DNA from 4 places in the Candidatus Pantoea communis genome. Region 2 is predicted to be linked to each of the others. Evidence: predicted binding sites of a transcription regulator. Region 2 holds the regulator's gene; each other region holds the start of a gene.
The links. Region 2 encodes sigma-54, which starts transcription at its own class of promoters, with help from an activator protein. Its sites were predicted from a motif close to GTTGGCACANNTTTCGCTNT; they were not measured.

Region 1 (7,798 bases), on a different contig from region 2:
CCTGCCAGCCCGCGGTGAATTGCGGATAGCTTAAGGCGATATCCAGTTGATCACAGATACGCGCCGCAAACTCGGGATCGCTGATCTCACCACGTTCGTGTTTCTCGAACGCCTCATCCATCTGGAAGCGACTTTGTAAGGTCGCCAGCGGCACACGTCCCAGGTCACTCCAGACGCCGAGCACGCGATTAAAATCGATATCAACAATCACATTGCCTAAATCAAAGATGTACAGCATGACGCCTCTCCTTCTATTCCCTGGATCATTCACTTTAGCGGCAAAAAGCATGACTGAACAGGTACGATGAGGGGGAAATAAGCGTTCTGGAATCGGGGACAACTTTCACAAAGCGAGCGTTGCAGCGGGTTGCAGGCACAAAAAAGCCCCGCGATGCGGGGCTTAAATATCAGACTGTTTCGCTTACTCTTTACCGCCGCGAGACGCACGCTTACGGTCGTTCTCGGTCAGGTGACGTTTACGAATACGGACTGACTGCGGAGTCACTTCTACCAGTTCGTCATCATCGATGAACTCGATAGCCTGCTCCAGCGTCATTTTCTGCGGTGGAACCAGAGTGGTCGCTTCATCAGTACCTGACGCACGCATGTTGGTCAGTTTCTTACCGGTCAGGCAGTTAACTGTCAGGTCGTTAGAACGGCTGTGAATACCGATGATCTGGCCTTCATAAACCTCAGCACCGTGACCCAGGAACAGCTTACCGCGATCCTGCAGGCTGAACAGTGCGAATGCGACTGCTTTACCCTGGCCGTTAGAGATCAGTACACCGTTCTGACGCTGGCCCACATCGCCTGGACGCACATCGTCGTAGTGGCTGAAGGTGGAGTACAGCAGGCCAGTACCTGAAGTCATGGTCATGAATTCGTTACGGAAGCCGATCAGGCCGCGGCTTGGGATCATGTAGTCGAGACGTACACGGCCTTTGCCATCTGGATCCATATTTTTCAGATCGCCTTTACGCTCACCCATCGCCTGCATCACAGAACCCTGGTGGGTTTCTTCGATGTCGAGGGTCACGTTTTCGAATGGCTCTTGTTTACGGCCTTCGAATTCGCGGAAGATAACTTTCGGACGGGATACCGCCAGTTCGAAACCTTCACGACGCATGTTCTCGATCAGAACAGACAAGTGCAGCTCACCACGACCAGACACACGGAATGCGTCTGAATCTTCGGTTTCTTCAACACGCAGTGCCACGTTGTGCACCAGCTCTTTGTTCAGACGCTCCAGGATCTGGCGCGAAGTCACATACTTACCTTCTTTACCGCAGAAAGGTGAAGTGTTGACGTTAAAGAACATGGTTACGGTTGGCTCATCAACGCTCAGGGCTGGCAGCGCTTCAACCTTCTGCGTGTCGCAGATGGTGTCAGAGATGTTCAGCTCGCCCAGACCGGTCACAGCGATGATATCGCCTGCTTCAGCCTCGGCACTCTCGATACGTTCCAGACCCAAGTGGCCCAGTACTTTACCGACTTTACCGTTACGGGTTTTGCCTTCGCTATCAATGATAGTGACTTGCTGGTTCGGCTTGATTTTACCGCGCTTGATGCGGCCAATGCCGATAACGCCCAGGTAGTTGTTGTAGTCCAGCTGCGAGATCTGCATCTGCAGTGGGGCTTCAACTTCAACCTGTGGTGGAGAAACACGATCCACAATCGCCTGGTACAGCGGGGTCATGTCGTCTGCCATGTCGTTGTGATCCAGACCGGCGATACCATTCAGCGCTGACGCATAAATGATAGGGAAGTCCAGCTGCTCGTCAGTCGCGTCGAGGTTAACGAACAGGTCAAACACCTGATCAACAACCCAATCAGGACGCGCGCCCGGACGGTCAACTTTGTTGATGACTACAATCGGCTTCAAACCATGAGCAAAGGCTTTTTTGGTTACGAAGCGGGTTTGCGGCATAGGGCCATCCATCGCATCTACAACCAGCAGCACCGAATCCACCATGGACATAACACGTTCCACTTCACCACCGAAGTCGGCGTGTCCTGGTGTATCAACGATGTTGATACGGTAGTCGTTCCATTTGATGGCGGTGTTTTTTGCGAGGATGGTAATCCCACGCTCTTTCTCCAAATCGTTGGAGTCCATTACGCGCTCAGTCGCTTCGGTACGAGCATCAAACGTACCAGACTGTTGTAACAGCTTGTCAACCAGGGTGGTCTTACCATGGTCAACGTGCGCGATGATGGCGATGTTACGCAAATTTTCGATCACAGCTTTGCCTCAGGCATTATAGAAATAACGCGGTATTGTACACGGATTAAGCGAAAGACTGAACATGATCACAGTATTCCCTTAAAGTTTATCTTAGTGCTGTTTTTTAGCACCAATAACGGTGCATTAATCTGCACTGCAATGGGGTTTTGCACCTTTTTGGGGCGAAAATTGATCTATGAAGCACCAAATTAGTGCGCATCATCCATACTGGTGCAGTGACCGACTCACGAAAGAGCGCGTCACAGCGCCATTTTTACCATTGTAATAAAGTTGGCACAGAATTCGCTTTATATCTTTCAAGCGAAAACGACAGTTATACAACGGTTGAAAAGAGCTTGCCGAGATCTTGGTTAGGGGTGGTCAGTAAGCGTGACACATTCCAGGCAACGAAGTTCTCTCACCATGACGATTATGACCATTTCCAGGAGAGTTTAAGTATGTCCGCTGAACACGTCCTCTCGATGATGAACGAGCACGAAGTTAAGTTTGTTGACCTGCGTTTTACCGATACCAAAGGTAAAGAACAGCACGTTACTATCCCTGCTCACCAGGTTAACGCTGACTTCTTCGAAGAAGGCAAAATGTTCGATGGCTCATCCATCGGTGGCTGGAAAGGCATTAACGAATCAGACATGGTGCTGATGCCGGATGCGACCACTGCAGTTATGGATCCTTTCTTCGAAGATCCAACGCTGATCATCCGTTGTGACATCCTCGAGCCAGGCACGCTGCAGGGCTACGACCGTGACCCACGCTCCATTGCTAAACGTGCAGAAGAGTTCCTGCGTTCTTCAGGCATCGCGGATACCGTGCTGTTTGGACCAGAGCCAGAGTTCTTCCTGTTCGATGACATCCGTTTCGGTTCTTCTACTTCAGGTTCACACGTGGCTATCGATGATATCGAAGCGGCATGGAACACCGGTAAAGAATACGAAGGCGGTAACAAAGGTCACCGTCCAGGTCTGAAAGGCGGTTACTTCCCGGTTCCACCAGTCGATTCATCTCAGGACATCCGTTCTGCTATGTGTCTGACCATGGAGCAGATGGGCCTGGTGGTTGAAGCTCACCACCACGAAGTTGCTACTGCTGGTCAGAACGAAGTGGCTACCCGCTTCAACACCATGACCAAAAAAGCTGACGAAATTCAGATCTACAAATACGTGGTGCACAACGTTGCTCACGCGTACGGCAAAACTGCAACCTTCATGCCTAAGCCAATGTTCGGCGATAACGGTTCTGGTATGCACTGCCACATGTCCCTGTCAAAAGGCGGCGTGAACCTGTTCTCTGGCGACAAGTACGGCGGCCTGTCTGAAACTGCTCTGTTCTACATCGGCGGTATCATCAAGCACGCTAAAGCGATCAACGCCCTGGCTAACCCAACCACCAACTCTTACAAGCGTCTGGTCCCGGGTTACGAAGCACCTGTTATGCTGGCTTACTCAGCACGTAACCGTTCAGCTTCAATTCGTATCCCAGTGGTTGCGAGCCCGAAAGCACGTCGTATCGAAGCACGCTTCCCGGATCCAGCGGCTAACCCATACCTGGCCTTCACCGCGCTGCTGATGGCGGGTCTTGATGGTGTTATCAACAAGATCCACCCTGGCGATGCGATGGACAAAAACCTGTATGACCTGCCACCGGAAGAAGAAGCTGAGATTCCAAAAGTTGCAGGTTCTCTGGAAGAAGCACTGAACGCACTGAACGAAGACCGCGAGTTCCTGACCCGTGGCGGCGTGTTCACTGATGACGCTATCGACGCGTATATCGAACTGCGTAAGCCAGAAGTTGACCGCGTGCGCATGACTCCGCACCCAGTTGAGTTCGAACTGTACTACAGCGTTTAATTTAAAAAATTTCAGCGCATTTCACGCCGCTGATTGGCGGCGTAAATAACCTGAACGTTTTTTTGTTGCCGTGGAAACTTTAGCCCATCTCCGGATGGGCTTTTTTCACCGCGAATTCATCGTTCGAATGATAGTTTTCAGTCCCAAAAGGCTATAATGCACTAAATTAGTGCAGAGGAACGCTGTATGGCAACTGGCACATTGCCCGACGCGGGGCAGATTCTTAACTCTCTAATCAACAGTATTTTGCTGGTCGATAACGATCTGGTTATCCATTATGCCAACCCGGCAGCGCAGCAATTACTGGCACAAAGCTCACGCAAATTGTTCGGCACGCCATTACCGGAATTAACCGGCTATTTTTCGCTGAATATTGAGGTGATGAGCGAGAGTCTTGGAGCAGGCCAGGGCTTTACCGACAGCGAAGTGACGTTAGTGGTCGATGGCCGCGCGCACATTATGTCGCTGACCGCACAGCGTCTACCCGATGGTCTTATCCTGCTGGAAATGGCGCCGATGGATAATCAACGCCGTCTCAGCCAGGAACAGCTGCAACATGCTCAGCAGGTCGCTGCACGTGATTTAGTGCGCGGACTGGCGCATGAAATTAAAAACCCGCTCGGAGGTTTACGCGGCGCCGCGCAGTTATTAACGCGTGCTCTGCCCGATCCTTCGCTGCATGAATATACCCGGATTATTATCGAACAGGCGGACCGCCTGCGTAATCTGGTTGATCGTTTACTGGGGCCCCAACAGCCCGGTATGCACGTCACACAAAGCATTCATCAGGTGGCGGAGCGCGTGGTGAATCTGGTCTCGATGGAGCTGCCGGACAATGTCTCGCTGGTGCGTGATTACGACCCGAGCCTGCCCGAGCTGCCACACGATCCCGATCAGATTGAGCAGGTGCTACTCAACGTAGTGCGTAATGCGTTGCAGGCGCTGGGTGACGAAGGTGGCACTATCGTGATCCGCACCCGTACCGCGTTCCAGCTGACGCTGCACGGCACCCGTTATCGCCTGGTGGCACGTATTGATATCGAAGATGATGGCCCTGGGATTCCTGCTCAGCTACAGGACACGCTGTTCTATCCGATGGTGAGTGGTCGAGAAGGAGGCACCGGTTTAGGTCTCTCCATCGCCCGCAGCCTGATCGATCAGCATTCAGGAAAAATAGAATTTAACAGTTGGCCAGGACATACCGAATTCTCGGTTTACCTGCCTATTCGCCAGTGAGGTTTCTATGCAACGAGGGATAGTCTGGATCGTCGATGACGATAGCTCCATCCGCTGGGTGCTTGAACGTGCGCTCACTGGAGCCGGTTTGAGCTGCGCGACATTTGACAGCGGCAATGAGGTGCTGGATGCACTCTCAAGTAAAACCCCAGATGTATTGTTATCGGATATTCGCATGCCGGGCATGGATGGACTGGCGCTGCTGAAACAAATTAAACAGCGTCACCCAATGCTACCGGTCATCATAATGACCGCGCATTCGGATCTTGATGCCGCCGTCAGCGCATATCAACAAGGCGCGTTCGATTATCTGCCCAAGCCGTTTGATATTGATGAAGCGGTCGCGCTGGTTGAACGTGCGATCAGTCACTATCAGGAACAGCAGCAGCCGCGTAATCAGCCGGTAAGCGGCCCGACAACCGACATCATTGGCGAAGCGCCAGCGATGCAGGATGTGTTCCGTATTATTGGCCGTTTGTCGCGCTCTTCCATCAGCGTGCTGATTAATGGTGAATCCGGTACCGGTAAAGAACTGGTGGCGCATGCGCTGCATCGTCACAGCCCGCGTGCCAAATCACCGTTTATCGCGCTGAATATGGCGGCAATCCCAAAAGACCTGATCGAATCCGAATTGTTCGGGCATGAGAAAGGGGCCTTTACCGGGGCGAATCAGATCCGTCAGGGCCGTTTTGAACAGGCCGATGGGGGCACGCTGTTTCTTGATGAAATAGGTGATATGCCGCTCGACGTGCAAACCCGCTTGCTGCGCGTGTTGGCCGATGGCCAGTTCTATCGCGTGGGCGGCTACGCACCGGTGAAAGTGGATGTGCGTATTATCGCGGCAACCCACCAAAACCTTGAGTTGCGCGTGCAGGAAGGCAAGTTCCGTGAGGATCTGTTCCATCGCCTGAACGTGATTCGCGTGCACTTACCGCCGCTGCGTGAGCGTCGTGAAGATATCCCACGTCTGGCGCGCTACTTCCTGCAAGTCGCCGCGCGTGAGTTGGGCGTCGAAGCGAAGATTCTGCATCCGGAAACCGAAACCGCGCTGACGCGCCTGCATTGGTCCGGTAACGTACGCCAGCTGGAAAATACCTGCCGCTGGTTAACCGTGATGGCTGCAGGCCAGGAAGTACTGATTCAGGATCTGCCGCCGGAGCTGTTTGAGTCGAGCACGCCGGACAATCCAGTGCAGTCTCTGCCGGATAGCTGGGCCACCTTGCTGGCACAATGGGCGGACCGCGCGCTGCGTTCCGGTCATCAAAACCTGCTCTCTGAAGCGCAGCCGGAGATGGAGCGCACGCTGCTCACCACCGCCCTGCGTCACACTCAGGGACACAAGCAGGAAGCCGCACGTTTATTGGGTTGGGGTCGTAATACCCTGACGCGTAAACTGAAAGAGCTCGGAATGGAATAAGTGAGAATCAGGGGAGCGCGATGCTCCCCTGATTTTTATATCACCCGCGAGAATTGCTGCATGCGAGCCTTTTGGCGCAGATAACGATCGAAGCACATGCAGATGTTACGAATCAGTAAACGCCCAATTCCTGTGACATGCAGACTACGCCCACGCCGTTCCAGCAAACCATCCGCCATCAAAGGCGCCAGTAAAGCTAAATCTTCCGCAAAATAGGTTTCGAAGGTGATCGGCCACTGCGCTTCAATCGCCGCGAAATCTAATGAGAAATGACAAATCAGCGTTTTGATGACATCACGGCGCAGACAGTCATCGTCGCTTAGTGTCAAACCACGCCATAGCGCGTTCCCGCTCTGCTCCACGCTGGCATAGTATTCTTTCAATTCTTTTTGGTTCTGAGCATAACTGTCTCCCAGCATACTGATCGCTGAGACGCCAAATCCCACCAGCTCAGTCTCGCCTTGCGTGGTGTACCCCTGAAAATTGCGGTGCAGTTCACCCGCACGTTGCGCAATGGCCAGCTCATCATCCGGTTTGGCAAAGTGATCCATCCCGATGAACCGATAGCCTGCATCCGTTAAGGTGCCAATGGTTTGCTGCAGGATTTGCAGCTTCTGTTCCGCACCGGGCAGCTCTTCATCTTTGATTTTGCGTTGTGCAGCAAACAGCGTCGGCATGTGCGCGTAATTGAATACGCTGAGACGATCGGGATTAAGCGCGATGACTCGCTGTAAGGTGAAGGCAAAGCTTTCGGGCGTCTGGAGCGGCAGGCCGTAAATCAGATCCAGGCTGACTGAGCGGAATCCTCGCGCACGCGCGCGCTCGACCAGCCCGAAGATAGTCTCTTCATCCTGCACGCGATTGACACGCTCCTGCACCGCCTTATTGAAGTCCTGCACACCCATACTCAGGCGATTAAAACCTTCAGCACGCAGATGATCGATCATCGCCAGCTCAATTTCGCGTGGATCGACTTCGATCGACATCTCAACGTCATCAGCAATCTCAAAATGGCCACGCAGCAGCGCCACCAGCCGGCTGACCTGAGCTTGG
Region 2 (7,798 bases):
CAATAAACTGGCGCACGCGCGGATCGGGATTTTCCCGCAACTCCGGCGCACTGCCCTGGGCAATAATCTTTTGACCGGCAACAATATAGGCATGGTCAGCAATGCTCAAGACCTCTGGCACATCGTGTGAAACCACAATGCAGGTCACACCTAACGAGTGGTTCAATTCATCGATCAATTTCACCAGCACGCCCATGGTAATCGGATCCTGGCCGACAAAGGGCTCATCGAACATGATCAGGTCCGGCTCCAGCGCAATCGCGCGCGCCAGTGCGGCACGGCGCGCCATGCCACCAGAAAGCTCGGCCGGCATCAGTTTGGCTGCACCGCGCAGGCCGACTGCTTCCAGCTTCATCATCACCGTGCTGTGCAGCAATTCCGGCGGTAATTGTGTGTGCTCACGCAACGGCCAGGCAACGTTATCAAAGACGTTAAGATCGGTAAAAAGTGCACCCGACTGGAACAACATGCTCATTTTTTTTCGCACTTCATACAATTTAGTGCGGGAAAGCGCTGGGATATTCTGGTCACGGAACCAAATTTCCCCTTTATCCGGTTGCAACTGACCACCAATCAGGCGCAGCAGCGTGGTTTTTCCAATCCCGGATGGCCCCATAATAGCGGTCACTTTACCCGCTGGCACGGTAAGCGAAATGTCATCAAAGATGACGCGGTCTCCGCGAGTGAAGCTGACGCCACGAACCTCAACCAGATTCGTTTTTTGCTGGATCATCGTTACCTCTTTATGCGGATCGGGCGTAATCAAAGTCGTGGATGGTAGCCTGGTAGACCACAATGCACGATAGTTTTACAGAAACTTACCCGTCAGGTGTGGCGAAAACGGCCTTAAAATTTACTTTTGCCTCTCAGACAGTCAAAATCAGCGCCTGTTTCCGCGCGCGCAATGTATTTACCTGTCGGACAAGGTTTGCCGACACACCTATCCATCAAGGATTTTTCATGTTCGTAGCCACTGCCCTGCTGTTTATTGGATTGATTTTACTGGCTTACGGTGCTGACCGTCTGGTTTTCAGTGCCGCGATCCTGTGTCGATCCTTCGGCATTCCTCCGCTGATCATCGGCATGACAGTGGTAAGCATTGGCACATCGTTACCCGAACTGATCGTTTCTTTTTCTGCAGCGCAGCATGGGCAAATGGATTTAGCTGTAGGGACGGCGCTGGGCTCAAACATTACCAATATTCTGCTGATCCTCGGCGGTGCCGCACTTTTGCACCCATTGACAGTGCACTCCAATCTGATTCGGCGCGAACTCCCCCTGATGCTGCTGGTCTCACTGCTGAGTGGCATCATGTTGTTTGATAATCACCTTAGTCGACTTGATGGCATCGCGCTGCTGCTGATTGCTTTAGGTTATCTGCTGATCGCCATTCGCATCGCCCGCCGCGCAGAGCGGGATAACAACGACACGTTAACGCGCGAACAATTGGCTGAACTGCCGCGCGATGAAGCTGGCAATACCGTGGCCTTTCTGTGGCTGGCGGTGGCGCTGATTATTCTGCCGATGTCAACGCGGATGGTGATCGATAATGCCACCGTGTTTGCCGACTATTTTGGTGTCAGCGAGCTGGTCATGGGTCTGACGTTGATTGCCGTCGGCACCAGCCTGCCTGAACTGGCTACCGTATTGGCGGGTGCATTGAAAGGTGAAGACGATATCGCTATCGGTAACCTGATTGGCGCTAATATCTTTAATCTGGCCATTGTGCTGGGCCTGCCCGCGCTGGTGCACCCCGGCAGCGTTGATGCACACGCTTTCGCACGAGATTACTGGGTGATGCTAGGTGTCAGCGTGCTGTTCGCCCTACTTTGCCTGTTACGCAAACGCCGGATTGGCCGCGTAGCGGGCTCTCTTTTGTTATCGGGATTTATTGCGTGGGTTCTGTGGCTGTGGCTCAGCCCTGCGCTCATCACAAGTTATTAAGGACGGACTGACCATGTCACATCAGCAACCGGTTTTTGATTACCAACAGGCAGGTAAAGCGGTACTGCGCATCGAACGCGAAGGGCTGGAGCAGCTCGATCAGTATATTAATGCCGACTTCAGCCGCGCCTGCGAAATGATCATTGCCTGCCGTGGAAAAGTGGTGGTGATGGGCATGGGCAAATCCGGTCATATTGGTGCAAAAATGGCAGCGACTTTTGCCAGTACCGGCACGTCCTCGTTCTTTGTTCATCCTGGCGAAGCGAGCCATGGTGACCTCGGCATGGTGACAGCAAACGACGTGGTGATCGCTATCTCTAATAGTGGCGAATCGAACGAAATTCTGGCGCTCATCCCGGTCCTCAAGCGACAGAAAGTGCCGTTGATTTGCCTCACCAGCCGTCCGGAGAGTGCCATGGGGCGTGCCGCTGACGTGCATTTATGCGTTAAGGTTCCACAGGAAGCGTGCCCGCTCGGTCTGGCACCGACCTCCAGTACTACCGCCACGCTGGTGATGGGCGATGCGCTGGCAGTTGCCCTGCTGGAAGCACGCGGCTTTACTCAGGAAGACTTCGCGCTCTCGCATCCCGGTGGCGCACTGGGCCGCAAACTGCTGCTACACGTGAGCGATATTATGCACAGTGGTGACGAGATCCCACACGTCAGCCGCGATGCGTCGCTGCGGGATGCGTTGCTGGAAATTACGCGCAAAAACCTCGGCCTGACGGTGATTGTTGACGACCTGATGAAAATCGAAGGCATTTTCACTGATGGCGACTTACGCCGCATCTTTGATATGGGTATCGATTTCCAGTCAGCCAGCATTCAGGATGTGATGACGCGCGGCGGGATTCGCGTGCGCCCAAATATGCTGGCTGTCGACGCACTGAATCTGATGCAAAACAAAAACATCACTGCGGTGTTGGTCGCCGATGACGATCGTCTGCTCGGTGTGGTACATATGCATGACATGCTGCGCGCTGGCGTAGTTTGAACAGGAACAAATAATGAGTGTTGAAACCACGATGATCGATACCTGCTATGGCCCGGTGAGTGCCGATGTAATGGCTCGGGCGGCGCGGATTCGCCTGCTGATTTGCGATGTCGACGGTGTGATGTCTGACGGCGTGATTTACATGGGCAACAACGGCGAAGAATTGAAAGCCTTTAACGTCCGTGATGGCTATGGTATTCGCTGCCTGCTGACCTCTGATATCGAAGTGGCTATTATTACTGGCCGCAAAGCGAAGCTGCTGGAAGATCGTTGCCAGACGCTCGGCATTACGCATCTTTATCAGGGACAATCAGATAAGCTTTTGGCGTGGCGTGAACTCCTGGATAAACTGTCATTATCTGCTGAGCAAGTGGCTTATATCGGCGATGATTTGATCGACTGGCCTGTGATGGCGGAGGCCGGTTTGAGTGTGGCTGTCGCCGATGCCCACCCCGTGTTATTACCTCGTGCACACTACGTCACCCGTATTGCCGGTGGCCGTGGTGCGGTACGTGAACTCTGCGATCTGATTTTGATGGCGCAGAACAAATTTGAGGATGCCAAAGGGCAATCAGTATGAGTAAGAGCAGGCGTTGGATAACGCTGATTTTGGCCTTGATTGCCCTGGTGCTGATCGGCTGGAATCTCACCAACCAGGACGATAGCGAAGCGCCGGTGGCGACCAATAGCCAGGAGCCAACCTATACCAGCGAGAAGTCCCATTCTGTGGTGTACAACCCCACGGGCGCGCTGGCGTACAAACTGATCTCGGATAAAGTGACTTACTTTGCGGCAGATGAGGTGAGCTGGTTCGATAATCCGGTTGCAACCACGTATGATGAAAATAAAGTGCCCACCTGGACAATACGTGCCGATAAGGCAAAGCTGACCAAAGATCGTATGCTGTATCTATATGGTCACGTCGAAGTGAATACCCTGACCCAGGATTCTCAACTTGAGCGCATTATTACCGATACGGCTCAGGTTAATCTGGTCACCCAGGATGTGACATCTGACGATCAAGTCACCCTATTTGGCCGCAGTTTTAATTCCACTGGCATGAAGATGCGCGGCAATTTACGAACCAAGAATGCCCAGCTGCTTGAAAAGGTCAAAACTTCCTATGAAATCCAAAATGAACAAAAACAGCCTTAAGTTGTTGTTGGTGAGCGCCTTACTGGCGACCAGCCTGCCCGCGCTGGCCCTGACGGGAGACTCTGACAAACCCGTTAATATTGATTCGGTGAATCAGGCGCTGGATCTGCAAGGCAACGTGGCGACCTTTACCGGCAATGTCATTGTGACCCAGGGTTCAATCAAAATCACCGCTGACAAAGTGGTGGTCACACGTCCAGGTGGCGACAGTAAAAAAACTATCGTGGATGCCTACGGCGCTCCCGCCACTTTCTACCAGATGCAGGATAACGGCAAACCCGTGCAGGGCCACGCCTCAAAACTGCATTATGAGCTGGCGAACGATTTCGTTGAACTGACGGGCAATGCCTTCATTCAGCAGCTGGACAGCAACATCAAAGGCGATCGCATCACTTACCTGGTGAAAGAGCAGAAAATGCAGGCCTTTAGCCAGGGCGAAAGCAAACGCGTCACCACCGTACTGGTGCCGTCGCAGCTGCAGGACAAAAACGGCTCGTCCACGAGCCCTAAAAAGAGTAACTGATCGCTATGGCCACATTAGTCGCTGAAAACCTGGCGAAAGCCTATAAAGGCCGCCGCGTGGTGGAAGATGTCAGCCTGCAGGTAAAATCTGGCGAGATTGTCGGCCTGCTGGGTCCAAACGGTGCCGGCAAGACCACCACATTCTATATGGTTGTCGGGATTGTGCCGCGTGATGCAGGCCGCATCGTGATCGATGACGAAGATATCAGTATTTTGCCGCTGCATGCGCGAGCGCGCCGTGGTATTGGCTATCTGCCGCAGGAAGCGTCAATCTTCCGCCGTCTAAGCGTGTTCGACAATCTGATGGCGGTGTTGCAAATCCGCGATGATTTAACGGAAGAGCAGCGTCAGGATCGTGCCAATGAGTTGATGGAAGAGTTTCACATTGAGCATCTGCGTGACAGCATGGGGCAGGCGCTTTCCGGTGGTGAACGCCGCCGTGTTGAAATCGCTCGCGCTCTGGCAGCCAACCCCAAATTTATCCTGCTGGATGAACCTTTTGCCGGTGTTGACCCGATCTCAGTCATCGATATCAAAAAAATCATCGAACACCTACGCGACAGCGGTCTTGGCGTGTTGATCACCGATCACAACGTGCGTGAAACGCTTGCGGTGTGCGAACGTGCTTACATCGTGAGCCAGGGACATCTGATCGCGCATGGCACGCCGGATGAAATTCTTGCAGATGAGCAGGTTAAACGGGTTTATTTGGGCGAAGAGTTCAGACTCTGATAAGGTGTCGTTATTCACGACATTTGCTTAGGAAATTCAAGCAGAATTATGAAGCAAGGTTTGCAACTCAGGCTCAGCCAACAGCTGGCGATGACCCCACAGTTGCAGCAGGCCATTCGTCTGCTGCAACTCTCTACGCTTGAACTCCAGCAGGAACTGCAACTGGCGCTGGAAAGCAATCCGCTGCTTGAGCAAACCGATCTGCATGAAGAAGTCGATTCACGTGAGCATCAGGAGAGCGACTCGTTAGACACACGTGAAGCCCTCGAACAGAAAGAGATGCCCGAGGAGCTTCCACTCGACGCCACCTGGGATGAAATCTACACCGCGGGAACGCCTTCTGGCACGGGTACCGATTACCAGGATGATGAGCTGCCGGTTTATCAAGGCGAAACCACCCAGTCACTGCAGGACTACCTGATGTGGCAAGTGGAGCTCACGCCGTTTACGGATACCGACCGCGCGATTGCCACTTCAATTGTCGACGCCATTGATGATACCGGCTATCTCACCGTTTCCGTCCAGGACATCTGCGACAGCATTGGTGATGAAGAGCTGACGCTGGAAGAGGTTGAAGCGGTGCTGAAGCGTGTTCAGCGCTTTGATCCTGTCGGTGTCGGTGCACGTGATCTACGTGACTGCTTGCTGGTGCAACTTTCACAATATGCTGCCGATGCGCCAATGCTGGCAGAAGCGCGGTTGATCGTCAGTGAACATCTGGATCTGCTGGCCAACCACGATTTTCGCAGCCTGATGCGTGTAACACGCCTCAAGGAAGAAGTGCTGAAAGACGCGATGCTGCTGATTCAGTCACTCGATCCCCGTCCCGGCCAATCGATCAACACCAGCGAACCCGAGTATGTGATTCCTGATGTACTGGTGCGTAAAACCAGTAAGCGCTGGACCGTTGAATTGAATTCAGACAGCTTGCCGCGCCTGAAGATCAATCAACATTACGCCGCGATGGGCGGTTCCGCACGTAACGACAGCGACAGCCAATTCATTCGCAGTAATTTGCAGGAAGCCAAATGGCTGATTAAAAGCCTCGAAAGCCGCAACGACACACTGCTCAAAGTGACGCGTTGTATTGTCGAGCAGCAGCAGGCGTTCTTTGAACAGGGCGAGGAATACATGCGGCCGATGGTGCTGGCAGATATCGCCCAGGCCGTGGACATGCATGAATCCACCATTTCCCGTGTGACCACGCAAAAGTATCTGCACAGCCCGCGTGGCATCTTTGAATTAAAATATTTTTTCTCCAGCCATGTGAATACCGAAGGCGGTGGCGAAGCCTCTTCCACGGCGATCCGTGCCCTGGTGAAGAAATTGATCTCCGCGGAAAACCCCGCAAAACCCTTGAGCGACAGCAAACTCACCTCCATGTTATCCGATCAGGGCATCATGGTGGCGCGACGTACGGTTGCTAAATATCGCGAGTCTTTATCTATACCGCCATCAAACCAGCGTAAGCAGTTGGTTTGACCGAACGAAGAAGGAAGACCTATGCAGCTAAATCTGACCGGACTGAATGTTGAAATCACTGAACCGCTGCGCGAATTTGTAAATAGCAAATTTGCCAAACTGGAACACTACTTTGATCGTATCAATCAGGTTTATATTGTTCTGAAAGTGGAGAAGGTGACGCAGATTGCGGAAGCAACACTGCACGTCAACGGCGGAGAGCTGCACGCCACAGGGGAAGCGGAAGACATGTACGCGGCCATCGACGGGTTAATCGACAAGCTTTCCCGTCAGCTGACCAAACACAAAGACAAACTGAAAAAACACTAACCTTCATGCTTGCAGAGTGCTGACTGGTTCGGCACTCTGAGCGCAAATGGGGCGGGTTAACCGCCCCGTTTTGTCATCTGTGCAAGCGCCAACGGGAGACTCGCCATTGTGCTATGAATGGCGTTAACCTTGCGGCTATGTGAACTCGCAAGTGAAACGATGATGAACAACGATCTGACACTGGAATTGAGCTCGGTCCTCTCACTGGACTGTACCCGTAGCGGCGTACACTGCCAGAGTAAAAAACGCGCGCTGGAAATTATCAGCGAGCTGGCAGCGAAGCAGCTCAATCTGCCGCACCAGACACTTTTTGAAGCCATCCTGACCCGTGAACGCATGGGCAGTACTGGCATTGGCAACGGCATCGCTATTCCTCATGGCAAGCTGGAGGAGGATACGCTACGCGCCGTTGGCGTGTTTATCAGCCTCGACCAGCCGATTGCCTTTGATGCCGTGGACAACCAACCGGTTGACCTGCTGTTTGCTCTGCTGGTGCCTGCAGACCAGTGCAAAACCCATTTGCATACACTGTCGCTGGTCGCGAAACGTCTGGCGGACAAAACCGTCTGCCGCCGTTTGCGCGCGGCACAGAGTGATGAAGAGCTCTATGCCATTATCACAGAAGCTCAGGAAGAACACTCTTAAGCGACAGACACATTG
Region 3 (7,798 bases), on a different contig from region 2:
TTGACGTCGCGTGCTGCCTGCAAAATGTTGGCAGCGTCCAGACCGAGATCCTGCATCGCTTCCGCCACAGTTATACCGTTTCCATCCGGATGCGTGACCCAACTCTCGGGCCATGTGCCGGTAATACCCCGGCTGCCCAACAGCGTGATGCCAAAGCGCGTGCCCTCTTCATCGCCGAACCCGACAATCTCAATCGCCAGCGGTAAGCGCAGCTGACGATCGTGCAGCCACTGTACGGTTTCAATAGCACTCAGCACACCCAGCATGCCGTCATAGCGCCCGGCATTGCGCACCGTGTCCAGATGAGAGCCCAACAGCAGCGCCTGCGCGCCGGGTTCAGCAGACTCATAACGACCGCAGATATTGCCCACAGCATCTTGCCAGGTGGTCATGCCGGCCACCTGCATCCATTCTGCCACGCGGGCGTTGGCGCGGACCTGTTCAGGGGAGAGATAGACACGCGTCAGACCATCCTCACTTTCACTGATTTCAGCCAGGGCATCGCAGCGTGCCATGACGCGGGCAGCGGCGGACTGCGCCTCGCTGGCGGTCATCAGGCTTTTGCTCATGCGTGGCTCCCGTAATGATCCCACGCCGCCTGCATGGCCGCGCCTTGTGTCGAACGGTAACCCACATGGTTCAATACCGCTTCCAGCGCGCTCAGGGTTTGCATCACGCAATCTTTGCGCGCGTTGTAGCCCATGGTGCCGATGCGCCACACTTTGCCGTGTAGCGGGCCAAACGAGGTGCCGATCTCAATACCAAAATCTTCCAGCACCAATTTGCGCACCTGGTCGCCATTCACGCCCTGCGGGATCACCACGCCAAGCACGTTGTTCATCTTGTGCTTCAGGTCACCAAAGGTTTCGAGGCCCATGCCCTGAATACCTTTCAGCATCGCCTCGCCGTGCAACTTATGACGTGCAATGCCGTTATCCAGCCCTTCCTGCATCATCAAACGCGCGCACTCACGTGCACCAAACAGCGCGGTGGTGGCTTCGGTATGGTGGTTCAGACGTTCCGGCCCCCAGTAATCCATGATCATGCCGAGATCGAAATAGTTGGAGTAAATCATCTCCTCATCGCCATCCTGATGATCCGCAGTACGGATGCCCTCTTCCACACACTTACGTTTGCGGATCACCGCTTCCATCTGCGGGCTGAGGGTGATCGGAGAAGTACCCGACGGACCGCCAAGGCACTTCTGCATCCCGGCAGAGACCGCATCCAGTCCCCAGGCATCGGTTTCCAGCACGTTACCGCCCAGTGAAGCGGTGGCATCGGTATAGAACAGCACGCCATATTTCTGGCAGATGGCGCCGAGTTGTTCCAACGGCTGCAGCATGGTGGTGGAAGTATCACCCTGCACCGTCAGCAGCAGGCGCGGCTGCACTTTTTTGATCGCGTCTTCAATTTGATCGGGGGTGAACACTTCGCCCCACGGCACTTCAATAGTGTGCACTTCGGCGCGGCAGCGGCGGGCAATCTCACACAGCAGATGGCCAAAGCGGCCAAACACCGGCACCAGCACTTTGTCGCCCGGACGGATAGCCGAGAGCAGAATCGCTTCGATACCGGCGCGCGAGGTGCCGTCAATCAACATGGTCCAGCGGTTTTCGGTACGAAATACACCACGATACAGCGCCATCACTTCATTCATGTAGTGCGTCATCGCCGGATCGTACTGACCCAGCAGCTGGCTCGACATGGCGCGCAGGACACGCGGATCGGCGTTGATAGGACCAGGGCCCATCAGCAGGCGTTGTGGTGGATTAATTTGCGAAAACTGACTGATATCCATGTGCTATTCCTTTTGAAGACTTAAAGACGGACGGTGGAGATAAACTGTTTAAGCTCGGCGGTCTGCGGATTGGCAAACAGCGTTTTGCTGTCACCCTGCTCCCAGACACGGCCCTGATGCATAAACACCACGCGATCGCCCACATCACGGGCGAAGTTCATTTCATGTGTAACGAGGATCAAGGTCATGCCCTCGGCAGCCAGCTGTTCCAGCACCTTCAGCACTTCGCCCACCAGTTCAGGATCGAGCGCTGAGGTGATCTCGTCACAGAGTAATACTTTCGGCTGCATCGCCAGCGCACGGGCAATCGCCACGCGCTGCTGTTGTCCACCGGATAAATTGGCCGGGTAGTAGTTGATGCGTTCGCCGAGGCCGACTTTCTCCAGCATCTGCGTCGCCAGCTCGCGACATTCGGCTTCGCTTTTCTTCAGCACCCGGCGCGGCGCCAGCATCACGTTTTCCAGCGCGGTCATGTGCGGGAACAGGTTGAAGTTCTGGAACACCATGCCCACCGAGCGGCTGATTTCACGCGCCTGGGATTCACGGTCGGTGATCGTCATACCGCCGAGTTTGATGCTGCCTTCCTGGTAGCCCTCCAGTCCGTTCATGCAGCGCAGCAAGGTACTTTTGCCCGAGCCGCTGCGGCCGATGATCGAAATCACCTCGCCGTTGTCGATATCCAGATCGACACCTTTCAGGACGTGGTTGTCGCCGTAGTACTTCTGGACCTGATTAATGGTGATGAGCGGCATTGAATTTTTTCTCCAGGTACTGGCTGTAACGCGACAGCGGATAACACATCAGGAAGTAACCCAGCGCCACCAGGCCAAATACCTTAAAGGGCTGATACGTCACATTGTTCAAAATAGTGCCGGCTTTCGTCAGCTCGACGAAACCGATAATCGAGGCCAGCGCGGTGCCTTTAATCACCTGAACGGCAAAGCCTACGGTCGGCGCAATGGCGATGCGAATCGCCTGCGGTGCCACCACGCGAAACAGCGTTTGACCAAAAGTCAGTCCGAGGCAACGCGATGCTTCCCACTGGCCCTTCGGCAGCGCACGAATACTGCCGTGCCAGATATCCACCAAAAATGCGCTGGTGTAGAAAGTTAATGCCAGCGAAGCGGCGGTCCAGGGCGCCACATCAATGCCAAACAGCCCGACGCCAAAGAAGGCGAGGAACAGCTGCATCAACAACGGCGTGCCCTGAAACAGTTCGGTGTAGCAGCGAATCAGGCGCGTCAACCATGGGCGCTTCAGCAGGCGTAAAAACAGCAGCGGTAAGGTCACCAGCGTGCCGCCAAAAAAGGCCACCAGCGACAGTAAAATCGTCCAGCGCGCCGCCAGCAGCAGGTTGCGAAGGATGTCCCAGTCAGTAAAGGTTGTCATGCGGGCTGCGCTCCAAACCATTTACGCCCCATCGCCAGCAGCAGCTGTCGCATGGCAATCGACAACGCCAGGTAGATCAACGTGGTCACCAGATAGACTTCAAAACTCAAGAAAGTGCGTGACTGAATCAGATTGGCGGCGAAGGTCAGCTCTTCGTACGACACCTGCGACACCACCGATGAACCCAGCATCACAATGATGCATTGGCTGACTAGCGCCGGATAAATACGTTGCAGCGACGGCGGCAGAACCACGCGGATAAAAGTCTGCGTGCGGGTCAACCCCAGCACACGGCCCGCTTCCCACTGCCCTTTCGGCGTCACCTGAATCCCGGCGCGGATAATTTCAGTGCTGTACGCGCCAAGGTTAATCAACATCGCCAGCAGCGCTGCTTCGCCCGCCGTCAGTTTCAGACCAAGATTGGGCAAACCAAAGACGATAAAAAACAGCTGTACCACGAATGGCGTATTACGGATCAGTTCGACATAAACGCCCCAGATGCGACTCGCCCAGCTCGGTTTGCCACTGCGCAGTGCCGCGCCGAGAATCCCCAGGCTCACCCCGCCGACGGTGGCCAGCACCGTTATCTGAATCGTGACCCACAGCCCTGCCAGTAACTCTGGCCAGTGCGGCCAGAGATCTGCAAAATTGAGTTGCCCAATCATTGCGTTATGCGCCGAGGTTAGCTGGCAGTGGGGCTTTCAGCCACTCTTCTGACAGCTTGTTCAGCGTGCCGTCTTTAATGCCCTGCTCAATCAACACGTTCACTTTGTCTTTCAGCGCTGGCTCATCTTTCTTCAGGCCGATAAAGCACGGTGAATCTTTTAGCATGAACTGCGGCACCGGCGCTTTTTCTGCGTTCTGGCGCGCAATGGCAGCCACCACGAGGTTACCGGTCGCGACATACTGCACCTGACCTGACAGGTAAGCTGACAGCGTGGTGTTGTTATCTTCATAACGCTTCACCTGCGCATCTTTTGGCGCCACATCGCTCAACACCATGTCCTCCACTGCACCGCGCGTCACACCAATTGATTTGCCGCTCAATGCCGCCGCATCTTTCAGTGGCTCGCCTTTTGGACCAAATACGCCGAGGAAGAACGGCGCATAGGCACGGCTGAAATCGATCACTTTCTCGCGTTCGGCGTTTTTGCCCATGCTGGAGATCACCAGATCCACTTTATCGGTTTGCAGATAAGGCACGCGGTTGGCGCTGGAGACCGGGACGAGCTGCAACTTCAGTTTCATCTGCTTCGCCAGATACTTGGCCATGTCGATGTCATAGCCTTGTGGCTGTAAATCGGTACCGACTGAACCAAACGGCGGGAAGTCCTGCGGCACCGCAATGCGGATGACGCCACGCTTCTGAATGTCTTGTAGCTGATCGGCCATCGCACTGCCGACCTGAGCCATCAGCAATGCTGCGCCTGCGACTGCCAGTAAAACTTTTTTCATTATGCACCCCGGTGAGTTTATCGTGAAACAAAAGATTCTTGATAAAACGATTTGCAACTAATGTGCCAACCGCAGGGTGTGGGGCGCAAAGGGAAGAAAAACGAATAAACACGGAGTTTAAGGCGATAAAAACGGGCATTGCGCCCGTATTAAAATCCGATCAAAAAAGGTGCAAAGCACCAAAGTGGTGCCCACTATCGGTGTTCCAGTTCATCCAGTTGCTGATAAAGATCGGCAATTTGATGAATACGCTGACGGCCTTGCGACAGCATTTCATGCAGCAGTGCATTTGCCAGCAGGTTGATCAGACTCATCGCCGAGGCATAGCTATCAAAGGCGGAGACGCTATCGAGCGGCGCGCACAGCTGCCAGTGTGCCAGGGTGATAATGCCCTGTGCCTGCGGCTCGCACAGCGCCAGCACCGGGATGTTGCTCTGCTGTAGCTGCTGCATCAGCGGGCGGATGATGCGTGGACGGCGGCGGAAGGCCATCACGACCACAATATCTTCCGTTGTGATATCCACCAGCTCCTCGCCCAGCGTCTGGCCGGGTTGTGGTAACACATGTACCTGCGGACGCGCCTGCATCAGCTGCTGACGCAGGTGCAATGCCACCGGATAGGCGTTACGCATGCCGATAATAAACACCCGCTTTGCAGCACCCAGCGCCTGAATCACTTTGCCAAACTGCTGCGGGTCGATGCTGTTCACCCACTGCGTCAGGTTGGCCATCTCCTGCTTGTAATGACGCGACAGTAAGGTATTGCCCTGCACTGCATCGCGATTGTCGGTGAGGGGCATCCCGCTCTGACGCAGCGTACGCAGCTCATCACGCATGTCCTTGTATTTCTCATAGCCCAGACGTTTAAACAGGCGGCTGACTGTCGCCTTCGATACCCCGCTCAGCCGCGCCAGCTCGGCGCTGTTGTAGCTGATCAGGTCATCAAAATGGTCAAACACAAAATCGGCAATACGCTGCTCCTGCGGCGACAGTTGCGGATAGTGACTGCGAAGGCGTTCATCAAGCTGTTTCATCATTGGTCCTGTAACTTTCGTTTCATCACAAGCTAGCACAAATCGATCCACATTGATGTCCGACCAAAACTGGAACAGCTCTTGCTTTGATCACCTCACGGATTTGTAGGGGCTCCCATTACGGCGACCACTAACCCAATCCCCCTACAAAAGAATCAATGATGATGAGTTCACTATGATACAGAGCAACATGGCCCCGCTCGGTATGGCCGTCACCCCACATCATCTCGCCAGTGAAAGCGCACTGGCGGTTTTACGCGAAGGCGGCAACGCGATTGAAGCGATGGTAGCGGCAGCGGCCACTATCGCGGTTGTCTACCCGCACATGAACGGCTTGGGTGGCGATGGCTTTTGGTTAGTCGTGCCGCCCAATGGCGATCCTATCGCTATCGATGCCAGTGGCGCAGCAGGCTCACTCGCCCACCTCGACTTCTATCACGGCGAAAGCCATATTCCGCATCGCGGTCCTAAAGCAGCGCTCACCGTAGCAGGCACGGTGAGTGGCTGGCAGGAGGCGTTAACGCTAGCTGAAGAGCTAGGTTCTGCGCCGTTGCCGTTAGCCCGTTTGCTGCGTGACGCCATTCGCTATGCTGCCGATGGCATTCCTGTTACCGCATCGCAGGCTGCCGCCACTGCCGCAAAGCAACATGAATTGCTTGATCAACCCGGCTTCGCTGCGACCTTCTTGCCTGACGGCACCGTGCCTGGTGCCGGTAGCCGTTTTACCCAGCCCGCGCTTGCCAATACACTTAGCGTGTTGAGTGAACAGGGTCTGGAGAGTTTCTATCGCGGCGAACTGGCCCACCATCTGGCACGTGAAATGACCGCGCTGGGCATGCCGATCACCCTGGAAGATCTTCAGAAACAGCACGCGCGCCGCTGCACGCCGCTACATCTGGCACACAGCGAGGGCGACATCTGGAATATGACGCCACCGACGCAAGGTTTGGTATCGCTGGCCATTCTGGGCATCACCGACCGGTTGAACATGGCAGAGGCGGATGAGGCACAAACTGTGCACCGCATTGTTGAGGCCACCAAAAAAGCCTTTGCCTTGCGCGACGAACACATCACCGATCCGCGCCATATCGACTTCAATGTGCAAGACCTACTGAACGCCGATCATCTTGCCACACTGGCAACGCAAATTAATGACCAACAAGCCGCGCCGTGGGGAACCGGGCGAGGTCCTGGCGATACCGTATGGATGGGGGTGATGGACAGCAGCGGGCTGGCCGTTTCCTTTATCCAGAGCATTTATCACGAATTTGGCAGCGGCGTCGTGTTACCGGGTACAGGCATTACCTGGCAAAACCGCGGTGCAGCCTTTAGCCTGCAACCGGGCCATCTGCTGGCGCTGGAACCCGGTAAACAACCGTTCCATACCTTAAATCCAGCGGCTGCGCGCCTGAAAGATGGCCGCACGATGGTTTACGGATCAATGGGGGGCGATGGCCAACCACAAACGCAGGCGGCGATTTTTACCCGCCACGTGATTCAGGGACAGCCACTACAACAGGCGGTCAGTGCACCGCGCTGGTTGCTGGGGCGAACCTGGGGACAATCCTCTGACTCTCTCAAACTCGAAGCGCGCATGTCAGCAGAAACGGTGCAGCAGTTGCGCGAACTCGGCCATGACGTTGAGCTGTTGCCTGATTTCAGCGAAGTCGTCGGCCACGCTGGCGCCATCGTCAGACACAATAACGGCATGCTGGAAGGTGCCTTCGATCCACGTAGCAACGGCAGCGCAGCCGGCTTTTAAAGGAAACCATCATGCATTCGCAACCGGACTGGGCGGCTTATATCGCTCAAATGGAACAGATTCTGGCTCTGGAGCTGGACGAAGCACGTCGCGCTGAATTGCTGGTGCAGTTCAATCGCATCGCCGCCATGGCTGAACCGCTCATGGCTTTCCCGCTGGATGACCGGCTGGAAGTGGCAGGAGTGTTTCATCCATGAAACTGGCATCGTTATCCATCAAAGCGCTCAATCATGCGCTGAATCAAGGTGATATTAGCGCCCGTGAAGTGGCGCAACAGACGTTGAACGCCATTGAAGAGCACAATCCTGCACTCAATGCGTGGACCGAAGTCACCGGTCAGCGTATGTTGCGCGAGGC
Region 4 (7,798 bases), on a different contig from region 2:
GGACCTGACCGAGTTCACAAGTTAGCGTTGCGGGAGAACCAACAGGGCCCCCATTGACGAGCTCTCTTTCGAAAGCGCAGGCATTATCAAGTAACCCCCTGGCAATTGCAAGCGCAGGCCGGGTGACCGTTGTTTTCTTGAACAGCTTGCCAGTAAAACCCTGATTCTCGCCCTCCCGGCATGTTAAAGTCGCCATTTATTCGCTGAATCCGGTGCGTGTATGAATGACACAAGCAATTTCTCCGAGCGCGTCTGGCAAATCATTGCCGCGATCCCCAGAGGCAAAGTCACCACCTACGGCGATATCGCCCTGCTTGCCGGTTCACCGCGCGCAGCCCGACAAGTCGGCGGCGTATTACGTCGCTTACCCGAGGGCAGCAAATTACCGTGGTTCCGCGTCATCAATCGCCATGGCCGCATTTCTCTGCAAGGCGATGATCTCTTCCGCCAGCGCGATGCGCTGGAAGCCGAAGGCATCGAAGTCAGTGATGCCGGTGAGATTGAATTAGAGAAGTATCGCTGGGAGTACTAAGCGCACCCCTGCTGAGGTGCGGGCAGGCAACACTGTGGAGTAAAGCGTCACACGCCAGGGATGGCGTGTGCCGAGCGATCAGGGACGAGACAGCGACTTTACGCAACAGTGTTGCCTACCCGTACACTCCCCCGTCCCAGTTTTTTACATGCTTCCCAGGCAGTGCGCCCAGACTAGCACCGAGTGATTTTCACATACTCGTCGGCGCAGGCACCGAAGCAGAAGGCACCACCTGCGTTGGCGACGTTGACGGCACTGTCGTCGCCGCGCCTGGCGTGGTCTGCATCGCCATATTGGTCACAGGCACCAACAGCAGTTCCGCTTTCGTACCGCCCTGATTAATCACCGGCTTCACAGTATCGGTAATGAACGCCAGTTTGCCATCAATAGCGATAGCCGCACTTAACAGAATACGCGCATTCGGCTGAATATCGGCCGGGTTAAACGGCAGCACAAACTGGAACGGCGCCTGTTTCCCTTCAGTGCGCACCACATGCTGCGCCAGCACTTTCGATGGTGCATCGGCCAGTGAAGCGTCGGACAGCGTAACGGTCAGCACCGCATCCGGCGGCAACGCAATGCGCTGACGAATGTACACCGAACCACTAACATTAGGCTGCGTAATCGCAGCCTGCTGCCCCGCAACGGCGGAGCCCAGCGTTGGGGTGGCTACCGGCTTACTGTGATCGGCACAGCCAGCCAATGCTGCCGCCAGCGTCACACCGCTAATAACGTGCCAGAGTTTCATCGATGTCGTCTCCTTATGAACACTATGATTGTCGGCGGACAAATTGTCGGGTAGCTTTTCAACCGCCGAATGCCCTTAATTCTGGCACAAAAAACCGGATTGCGCCCAAAAGCGCTGCCAGCTCGCTGAAATCACGGCAAAATCATTGACGGAAACTGGTCGGATCTTTCACACTGACGCGATTGCCCCCCAGAGGAATCTGCTATGAGCCAGGCACTGCAAAACCTGCTTAATTTACTCGATCTCGAAAAACTCGAAGAAGGCCTGTTTCGCGGCCAAAGTGAAGATCTCGGCCTGCGCCAGGTGTTTGGCGGCCAGGTCGTCGGTCAGGCGTTATACGCAGCAAAACAAACCGTGCCGGAAGAGCGCATCATCCACTCGTTCCACAGTTACTTCCTGCGTCCTGGTGATAGCGAAAAAGCCATCATTTACGATGTCGAAACCCTGCGCGATGGCAAAAGCTTCAGCGCGCGTCGTGTCAGCGCGGTGCAAAATGGTCACCCCATTTTCTACATGACAGCCTCATTCCAGGCACCCGAAAGCGGATTTGAGCACCAGAACAGCATGCCGTCGGTGCCAGGCCCGGACAATCTCCCCTCGGAGCAGGACCTGGCACAAAAACTGGCAGCCCATTTGCCGCTCAAACTCAAAGAAAAGTTTCTCGCTGAACGTCCACTGGATATCCGGCCGGTGCAAATCCATAACCCGCTCAAGGGCCGTGTTGATGAGCCGATGCGCCAGGTGTGGATTCGTGCCAACGGCAAGCTGCCGGACGATCGCCGCATTCATCAATACCTGCTGGGTTACGCCTCGGATCTCAACTTCCTGCCTGTGGCACTACAGCCGCACGGTAAAGGATTTTTAGAGCCTGACATGCAGGTGGCGACGATTGACCACTCCATGTGGTTCCACCGCCCGTTCGACCTCTCAGAGTGGTTGCTATACAGCGTGGTGAGCACCTCAGCTTCAGGTGCACGTGGGTTTGTACGTGGGGAGTTCTACACGCAGGATGGGACACTGGTCGCAACCACCGTTCAGGAAGGCGTCATGCGCCAACGCGACGCATAAAAAAAGGGGCGATATTATCGCCCCCTCGTCTTTTTATAATTTTAGCGCACTGCTCTTCTACCGCGCATTTCTTACTGGTTGTAAGCGTTCTCGCCGTGGCTGTTCACATCCAGACCTTCACGTTCCTGATCTTCTGGAACACGCAGGCCAACGATCATATCCGCCAGTTTGAAGCCGATGAAGGCGACAACACCTGACCAGACAATGGTCACGCCGCAGCTGAAGAGCTGAACCCAAACCTGATGGCCCATGGTCACGCCTTCTGCGTAGCCCACGCCGCCCAGTGAAGAGGAGGCGAACACACCGGTCAGAATACAACCCAGGATACCGCACACGCCGTGCACACCGAACACATCACACGGGTCATCCACACGCAGCCATTTCTTCAGGGTGGTCACACCCCAGATACCTGCCAGGCCACCGGCCAGACCGATAATCAGCGCGCCGCCGACACCGACATAACCACAAGCCGGGGTGATAGCAACCAAACCGGCGATAAAGCCAGAACACGCACCCAGCAGAGAAGGTTTGCCACGCATTGCCCACTCACCGAACACCCATGACAGCACCGCACCTGCAGTCGCCACAACAGTATTCAGGAAGGCCAATGCTGCGATTTCGTTAGCTGAAGAAGCAGAACCGGCGTTGAAACCGAACCAGCCCACATACAGAATCGCAGTACCGGTGAAGACCATTGGCAGGTTGTGCGGCTTGAACGCTTCTTTACCGAAGCCAGCACGTTTGCCCACCAGATAAGCACCCACCAGACCCGCAACGGCTGCGTTGATATGAACAACGGTACCGCCAGCGAAGTCCAGCGCGCCGTCTTGCGCCAGCAGACCGCCAGCCCACACCATGTGTGCGATTGGCAGATAAGAGAGCGTCAACCAGACCACCACAAAAATCAGTACTGCTGAGAAGCGAATACGTTCAGCAATCGCGCCCACAATCAGGCCCACGGTGATACAGGCGAAGGAAGCCTGGAACGCGACGTGAATATACTGATAGAAGCTGCCCATCACCGCTTTCAGCTCGATATTTTTCAGCATCGCCCACTGGAAGTTACCGAAGAAGGCGTTGCCCTCGCTGAAGGCCAGTGAATAACCGTAAATCACCCACAGCACGCAGACTAATGCGAAGGTCACGGCAACCTGGGTCAGCATCGACAGGACGTTTTTACCGCGAATCAAACCGCCGTAAAACAGGGCGATGCCCGGAATCGTCATAAACAGTACCAGAGCGGTACAGATCATCATAAAGGCGTTATCCGCTTTGTCCGCAACGGCAGGTGCTGCCGCCATGGCCAGAGACGGTAACAGTGCCAGGCTGGTGAGGCCCAACTTAGTCATCATTTTATTCATTTCTTTCCATCCCATCACAATTCAGAGCCCCAGTTACAGTGCTGCTTCGTCGGTCTCGCCGGTACGAATACGAATAACGCGCTGCAGTTCTGCGACGAAGATTTTGCCGTCGCCAATTTTGCCGGTGTAAGCGGCTTTGCTGATGACATCCACCACTTCATCGAGTTGATCGTCCGCAATCGCGATATCAATTTTAACTTTTGGCAGGAAGTTCACGCTGTACTCGGCACCGCGGTAAAGCTCTGCGTGACCTTTCTGGCGACCAAACCCCTTCACTTCGGTAACAGTCAGTCCCTGAATGCCAATGGAGGATAAAGCTTCACGCACGTCCTCCAGCTTAAATGGTTTGATTACCACGGTAACCAGCTTCATACGTTCCCCTCCAGATAATAAATTGAGTGAGTCTCGCGGACACGAGGAGATATAAGCAAACGCTGTGCCATAAATGAAAAAAGGTGAGCAGTCAGTGGTCTGGACGCGCTGTATCGCACTTCGTTATGTGATGGGTGGCTCAGTTTGGAAACAGGACAAAAGAAAGGTGTTGCAATATTGCACCCCTTTGGTGCTTTAAGCCTCAAAGAAGTGCATCAATACAGAACAATCCGATAAATCTGCGCAAAAAAGGTGCAATTCACCCTTCTGCTTGCGCGGGTATGCTCGCCGCGAGTTCATCACCCGCCTGCTGTAGCTGATACATCTGCCAGTAACGCCCCTGTTGAGCCAGCAACTGTGCATGCGTGCCCCGCTCGGCAACCTGACCACGGTGCAACACCAGAATCTGATCCGCTTCAGTGATGGTAGAAAGACGGTGCGCAATCACCACCAGCGTGCTGTGCTGGCGTAGTGCACGCAGCGCATGCTGAATCGCCTGCTCGGTACCGGAATCGATGTTGGCAGTCGCTTCATCAAGAATCAAAATTTGTGGCAGCGAAACCAGCACTCGCGCCAGCGCCAGCAACTGTTTTTGCCCGACCGACAGATTGTTGCCTTGTTCACCCAGCCGCGTATGAATGCCCTCTGACATCGATCGTGCCAGCGGGGCGAGCTGCACTTTTTCCAGTGCCTGCCACACCTGCTCTTCCGGGATATCGCGTCCCAGCCGCACGTTGGCTAACAAGGTATCAGCCAGCACCACCGGATCCTGCTGCACCATCGCGACGCTTTGCCGCAACGCTTCATGCGTCAACTGCGGTAAGGGGCGACCATCCAGCTCGATGCTACCGCGTGTCACCGGGTAATATCCCATCAGTAAATTCGCCAGCGTACTTTTGCCACTGCCTGTATGCCCCACCAGCGCCACAAAACCGCGCGCCGGAACCTCCAGACTAATGTGGCTCAGCACATCCCGATCATCGCGGTAGGCAAAACTGACATCGTGCAAGGCAATGCGCCCAGAAGCCAACGGCTGATTATCGCCACCGTAGCCCTGTTGTGTGGCATCCATCAGTTCGAAGATACGCTCGCCCGAAACCACCGCCTGCTGCAGCATCGATTGCTGCGTGGTGAGCTCAATCAACGGTTCATTCAGGCGTCCCAGATAGGTAATGAAGGCGTAAAGCACGCCAACCTCAAACACCCCGGGCGTGGCAAAGCTGAACAGCATAAGCAGCCCACAGAGAATCACCGCCGAAAATAGACTCAACAGCGGACGCAACAAGAAACCGTCCAGTCGCAGAGTTTCCATGCGCGCCAGATAGTGTGAGCGGCTGGCCTCGCCCATGCGTTCACCAAAGCGCGCCTGCTGGCGAAACTGCTGGATCACGCTCATGCCGTTGATCACTTCATTGAAACCATTATTGATATCCGCCAGATAGCTACGCACACGACGTGCAATCGGCGTGCTGTAACGCTGATAAATCAGCATCACCGTGAGTACCAGCGGGAAGATGACAATCGCCACCAGCGCCATGCGCCAGTCGAGCGAGAACATCGCCACCAGCATTGCGCCAATCAGTGCCGCACTGCGCAGCACGGTGGCTACTACCGTGACGTAGAGATCTTTAATCACTTCAGTATCGTTGGTGACGCGCGAAATAATCTGCCCCACCGGCTGGGTATCGAAGGCACTAAGCGGCTGACGTAGCGCCGCGTTCATCACGTCCACGCGTAACTGCTGCACCACACCAATCGCCGCGCGGTTAAACAGCAGCGCCTGGAAATAGTGCAAACCCGCAGCCAGCAGTTGCAGCAAAATAAAGCACACCAGCAGCCCGATGGCGATGGCCCAAGGCATTTGGTGTTTCGCCACCAAATTATCAATGAAGTAGCTCACCAGCACCGGACCGGTGACTTCTGCCGCCGCCGCGATCCAGAGCATGCCAACCGCCAGCCACAACGATTTTCGCCAGGGTTTACCGTATGACAGCAGGCGTTTCAGGGTTGGCCACAAACGTTGCGATTTAGCCATGATTCGCCTCCTCTGCGATTTCATCTTCATCCAGCGCCGCTTCGAGTTGCTGATAGCGGTACATATCGCGATACCATCCCTCTTTCGCTAGCAGGCAGTCATGATCGCCGCGCTGAGTCACCGCACCTTGTTGCAGCACCAGAATTTCACTGGCCTCGGTCAACGCCGATAAACGATGCGCACTGATGATCAATGTGCGGCCTTTGCCCCACTGCCGCAGGTTGTGCAGAATTTCATGCTCTGTGCGACCGTCCACCGCGGATAGTGCATCGTCGAGGATCAGGATTTCCGCATTCAGCAACAGCGCGCGGGCAATGGCAATACGCTGTTTTTGACCGCCAGAAAGCATCACACCGCGCTCACCCACTTCAGTGTCATAGCCCTGCGGCAGACGCAGAATGTCATCGTGTACACAGGCCATGCGCGCCACACGCTCAATTTCTTCCTGAGACGCATTCGGACGCCCCAGTGCCAGGTTATTGGCCACGGTATCGGAGAACAAAAATGGCGTCTGGCTCACCACCGCCAGCCGACTGCGCCAGCTATCAAGTCGCAGCTGCGTTAGCGGCAGGTTATGGTAGCGAATGTCACCCTGGTCGATGTCGAAATGACGTTGAATCAGACTCAACAGCGTGCTTTTACCACAGCCTGTTGGACCGCACAGCCCCAACATTTGCCCCGGTTTCAGTTGAAAATTAACATGGCTCAGCGCCGCGCCTGCGTTGGCGGGATAATGGAATTCACGAATGGCGACCTGTAAATCTCCAGCGTCGGCGGGCAGGACTTTCTGCCCATCCTCCACCGCCGGCGCTTCCGCCAACAGCGCGCGAATACGGCTCCATGCCGCGCTCCCACGTTCAACGATGTTGATCATCCACGCCAGCGCCAGCATCGGCCAAATCATCAGTCCCAGATACATCACGAAGCTGGTGAGCTGACCCAGCGTCAAACTACCGTGCCACACCATCCAGCCACCACCCGCAATCGCCAGCAGGTTAGAGAAACCCACGGCGATGTAAATGATGGGATCGAAACGTGCATCAACTCGCGCCACATGCAGGTTTTTCTTGCCGGTGTCGCGCGCAATGTCAGCAAACTGTTGCGATTGATGATCCTCCAGGCCAAAGGCTTTGATCATGCGAATGCTGGTGAGGCTCTCCTGTGTTTGGTCGTTCAGGCTGGAGAACGCGGCCTGGGCCACTTTGAAGCGCTGGTGCAGACGAGAACCATCTTTCTGAATGGCAATCGCCATCAGCGGCATCGGGATTAGCGCCAGCAGCGTCAGCTCCCAGCTGATTTGCACGCTCATCACCACCAGCACCACTAAGCCCATCACCAGCGAATCCACTAGCGTCAGGACGCCCTCACCGGCGGCAAACACCACGCGATCCACATCATTGGTGGCGCGTGCAATCAAATCACCAGTGCGATGACGCAAGTAGAACGCCGGATGCTGGCGACTCAGCTGGCGATAGAAATCTTCGCGTAATTCAACCGCGAGCTGGTAGGACGCACCGAACAGCAGCACGCGCCAGACATAGCGCAATAGATAGACGATGACTGCCGTCACCAGCATCACGCCGATCCACATGAAAATTTTGCCGCTACTTAAAGTGTGTTGCGTCACGCCATCAACAATCACGCCGACCACATGCGGCGGCAGCAGTTGCAATAACGCAATC

Region 1: glnA (glutamate--ammonia ligase) is a predicted target of sigma-54. The motif match lies at 2,515-2,534, and genes of this name have one in related genera.
Region 3: F3J37_RS12125 (gamma-glutamyltransferase family protein) is a predicted target of sigma-54. The motif match lies at 5,748-5,767, and genes of this name have one in related genera.
Region 4: glnK (P-II family nitrogen regulator) is a predicted target of sigma-54. The motif match lies at 4,134-4,153, and genes of this name have one in related genera.

Annotation. Positions count from the first base shown of each region.
Region 1 covers NZ_VWXC01000018.1:100,303-108,100, forward strand. The annotation lists gene yihX (glucose-1-phosphatase) at 1-238, opposite strand, end outside; gene typA (ribosome-dependent GTPase TypA) at 422-2,242, opposite strand; gene glnA (glutamate--ammonia ligase) at 2,683-4,092, shown strand; gene glnL (nitrogen regulation protein NR(II)) at 4,279-5,328, shown strand; gene glnG (nitrogen regulation protein NR(I)) at 5,336-6,745, shown strand; gene hemN (oxygen-independent coproporphyrinogen III oxidase) at 6,781-7,798, opposite strand, start outside.
Region 2 covers NZ_VWXC01000028.1:13,630-21,427, reverse strand. The annotation lists gene mlaF (phospholipid ABC transporter ATP-binding protein MlaF) at 1-733, opposite strand, end outside; gene F3J37_RS25115 (calcium/sodium antiporter) at 961-1,944, shown strand; gene kdsD (arabinose-5-phosphate isomerase KdsD) at 1,958-2,938, shown strand; gene kdsC (3-deoxy-manno-octulosonate-8-phosphatase KdsC) at 2,952-3,518, shown strand; gene lptC (LPS export ABC transporter periplasmic protein LptC) at 3,515-4,093, shown strand; gene lptA (lipopolysaccharide ABC transporter substrate-binding protein LptA) at 4,062-4,616, shown strand; gene lptB (LPS export ABC transporter ATP-binding protein) at 4,622-5,347, shown strand; gene rpoN (RNA polymerase factor sigma-54) at 5,396-6,829, shown strand; gene hpf (ribosome hibernation promoting factor) at 6,851-7,138, shown strand; gene ptsN (PTS IIA-like nitrogen regulatory protein PtsN) at 7,301-7,783, shown strand.
Region 3 covers NZ_VWXC01000008.1:17,391-25,188, reverse strand. The annotation lists gene hpxK (allantoate amidohydrolase) at 1-569, opposite strand, end outside; gene F3J37_RS12155 (pyridoxal-phosphate-dependent aminotransferase family protein) at 566-1,801, opposite strand; gene F3J37_RS12150 (amino acid ABC transporter ATP-binding protein) at 1,822-2,553, opposite strand; gene F3J37_RS12145 (amino acid ABC transporter permease) at 2,534-3,190, opposite strand; gene F3J37_RS12140 (amino acid ABC transporter permease) at 3,187-3,855, opposite strand; gene F3J37_RS12135 (transporter substrate-binding domain-containing protein) at 3,860-4,645, opposite strand; gene hpxU (MurR/RpiR family transcriptional regulator HpxU) at 4,840-5,679, opposite strand; gene F3J37_RS12125 (gamma-glutamyltransferase family protein) at 5,855-7,441, shown strand; gene hpxX (oxalurate catabolism protein HpxX) at 7,453-7,638, shown strand; gene F3J37_RS12115 (AtzE family amidohydrolase) at 7,635-7,798, shown strand, end outside.
Region 4 covers NZ_VWXC01000008.1:176,072-183,869, reverse strand. The annotation lists RNA gene ffs (signal recognition particle sRNA small type) at 1-44, opposite strand, end outside; gene F3J37_RS12885 (MGMT family protein) at 221-532, shown strand; gene F3J37_RS12880 (YbaY family lipoprotein) at 723-1,280, opposite strand; gene tesB (acyl-CoA thioesterase II) at 1,485-2,348, shown strand; gene amtB (ammonium transporter AmtB) at 2,420-3,709, opposite strand; gene glnK (P-II family nitrogen regulator) at 3,743-4,081, opposite strand; gene F3J37_RS12860 (SmdB family multidrug efflux ABC transporter permease/ATP-binding protein) at 4,341-6,116, opposite strand; gene F3J37_RS12855 (SmdA family multidrug ABC transporter permease/ATP-binding protein) at 6,109-7,798, opposite strand, start outside.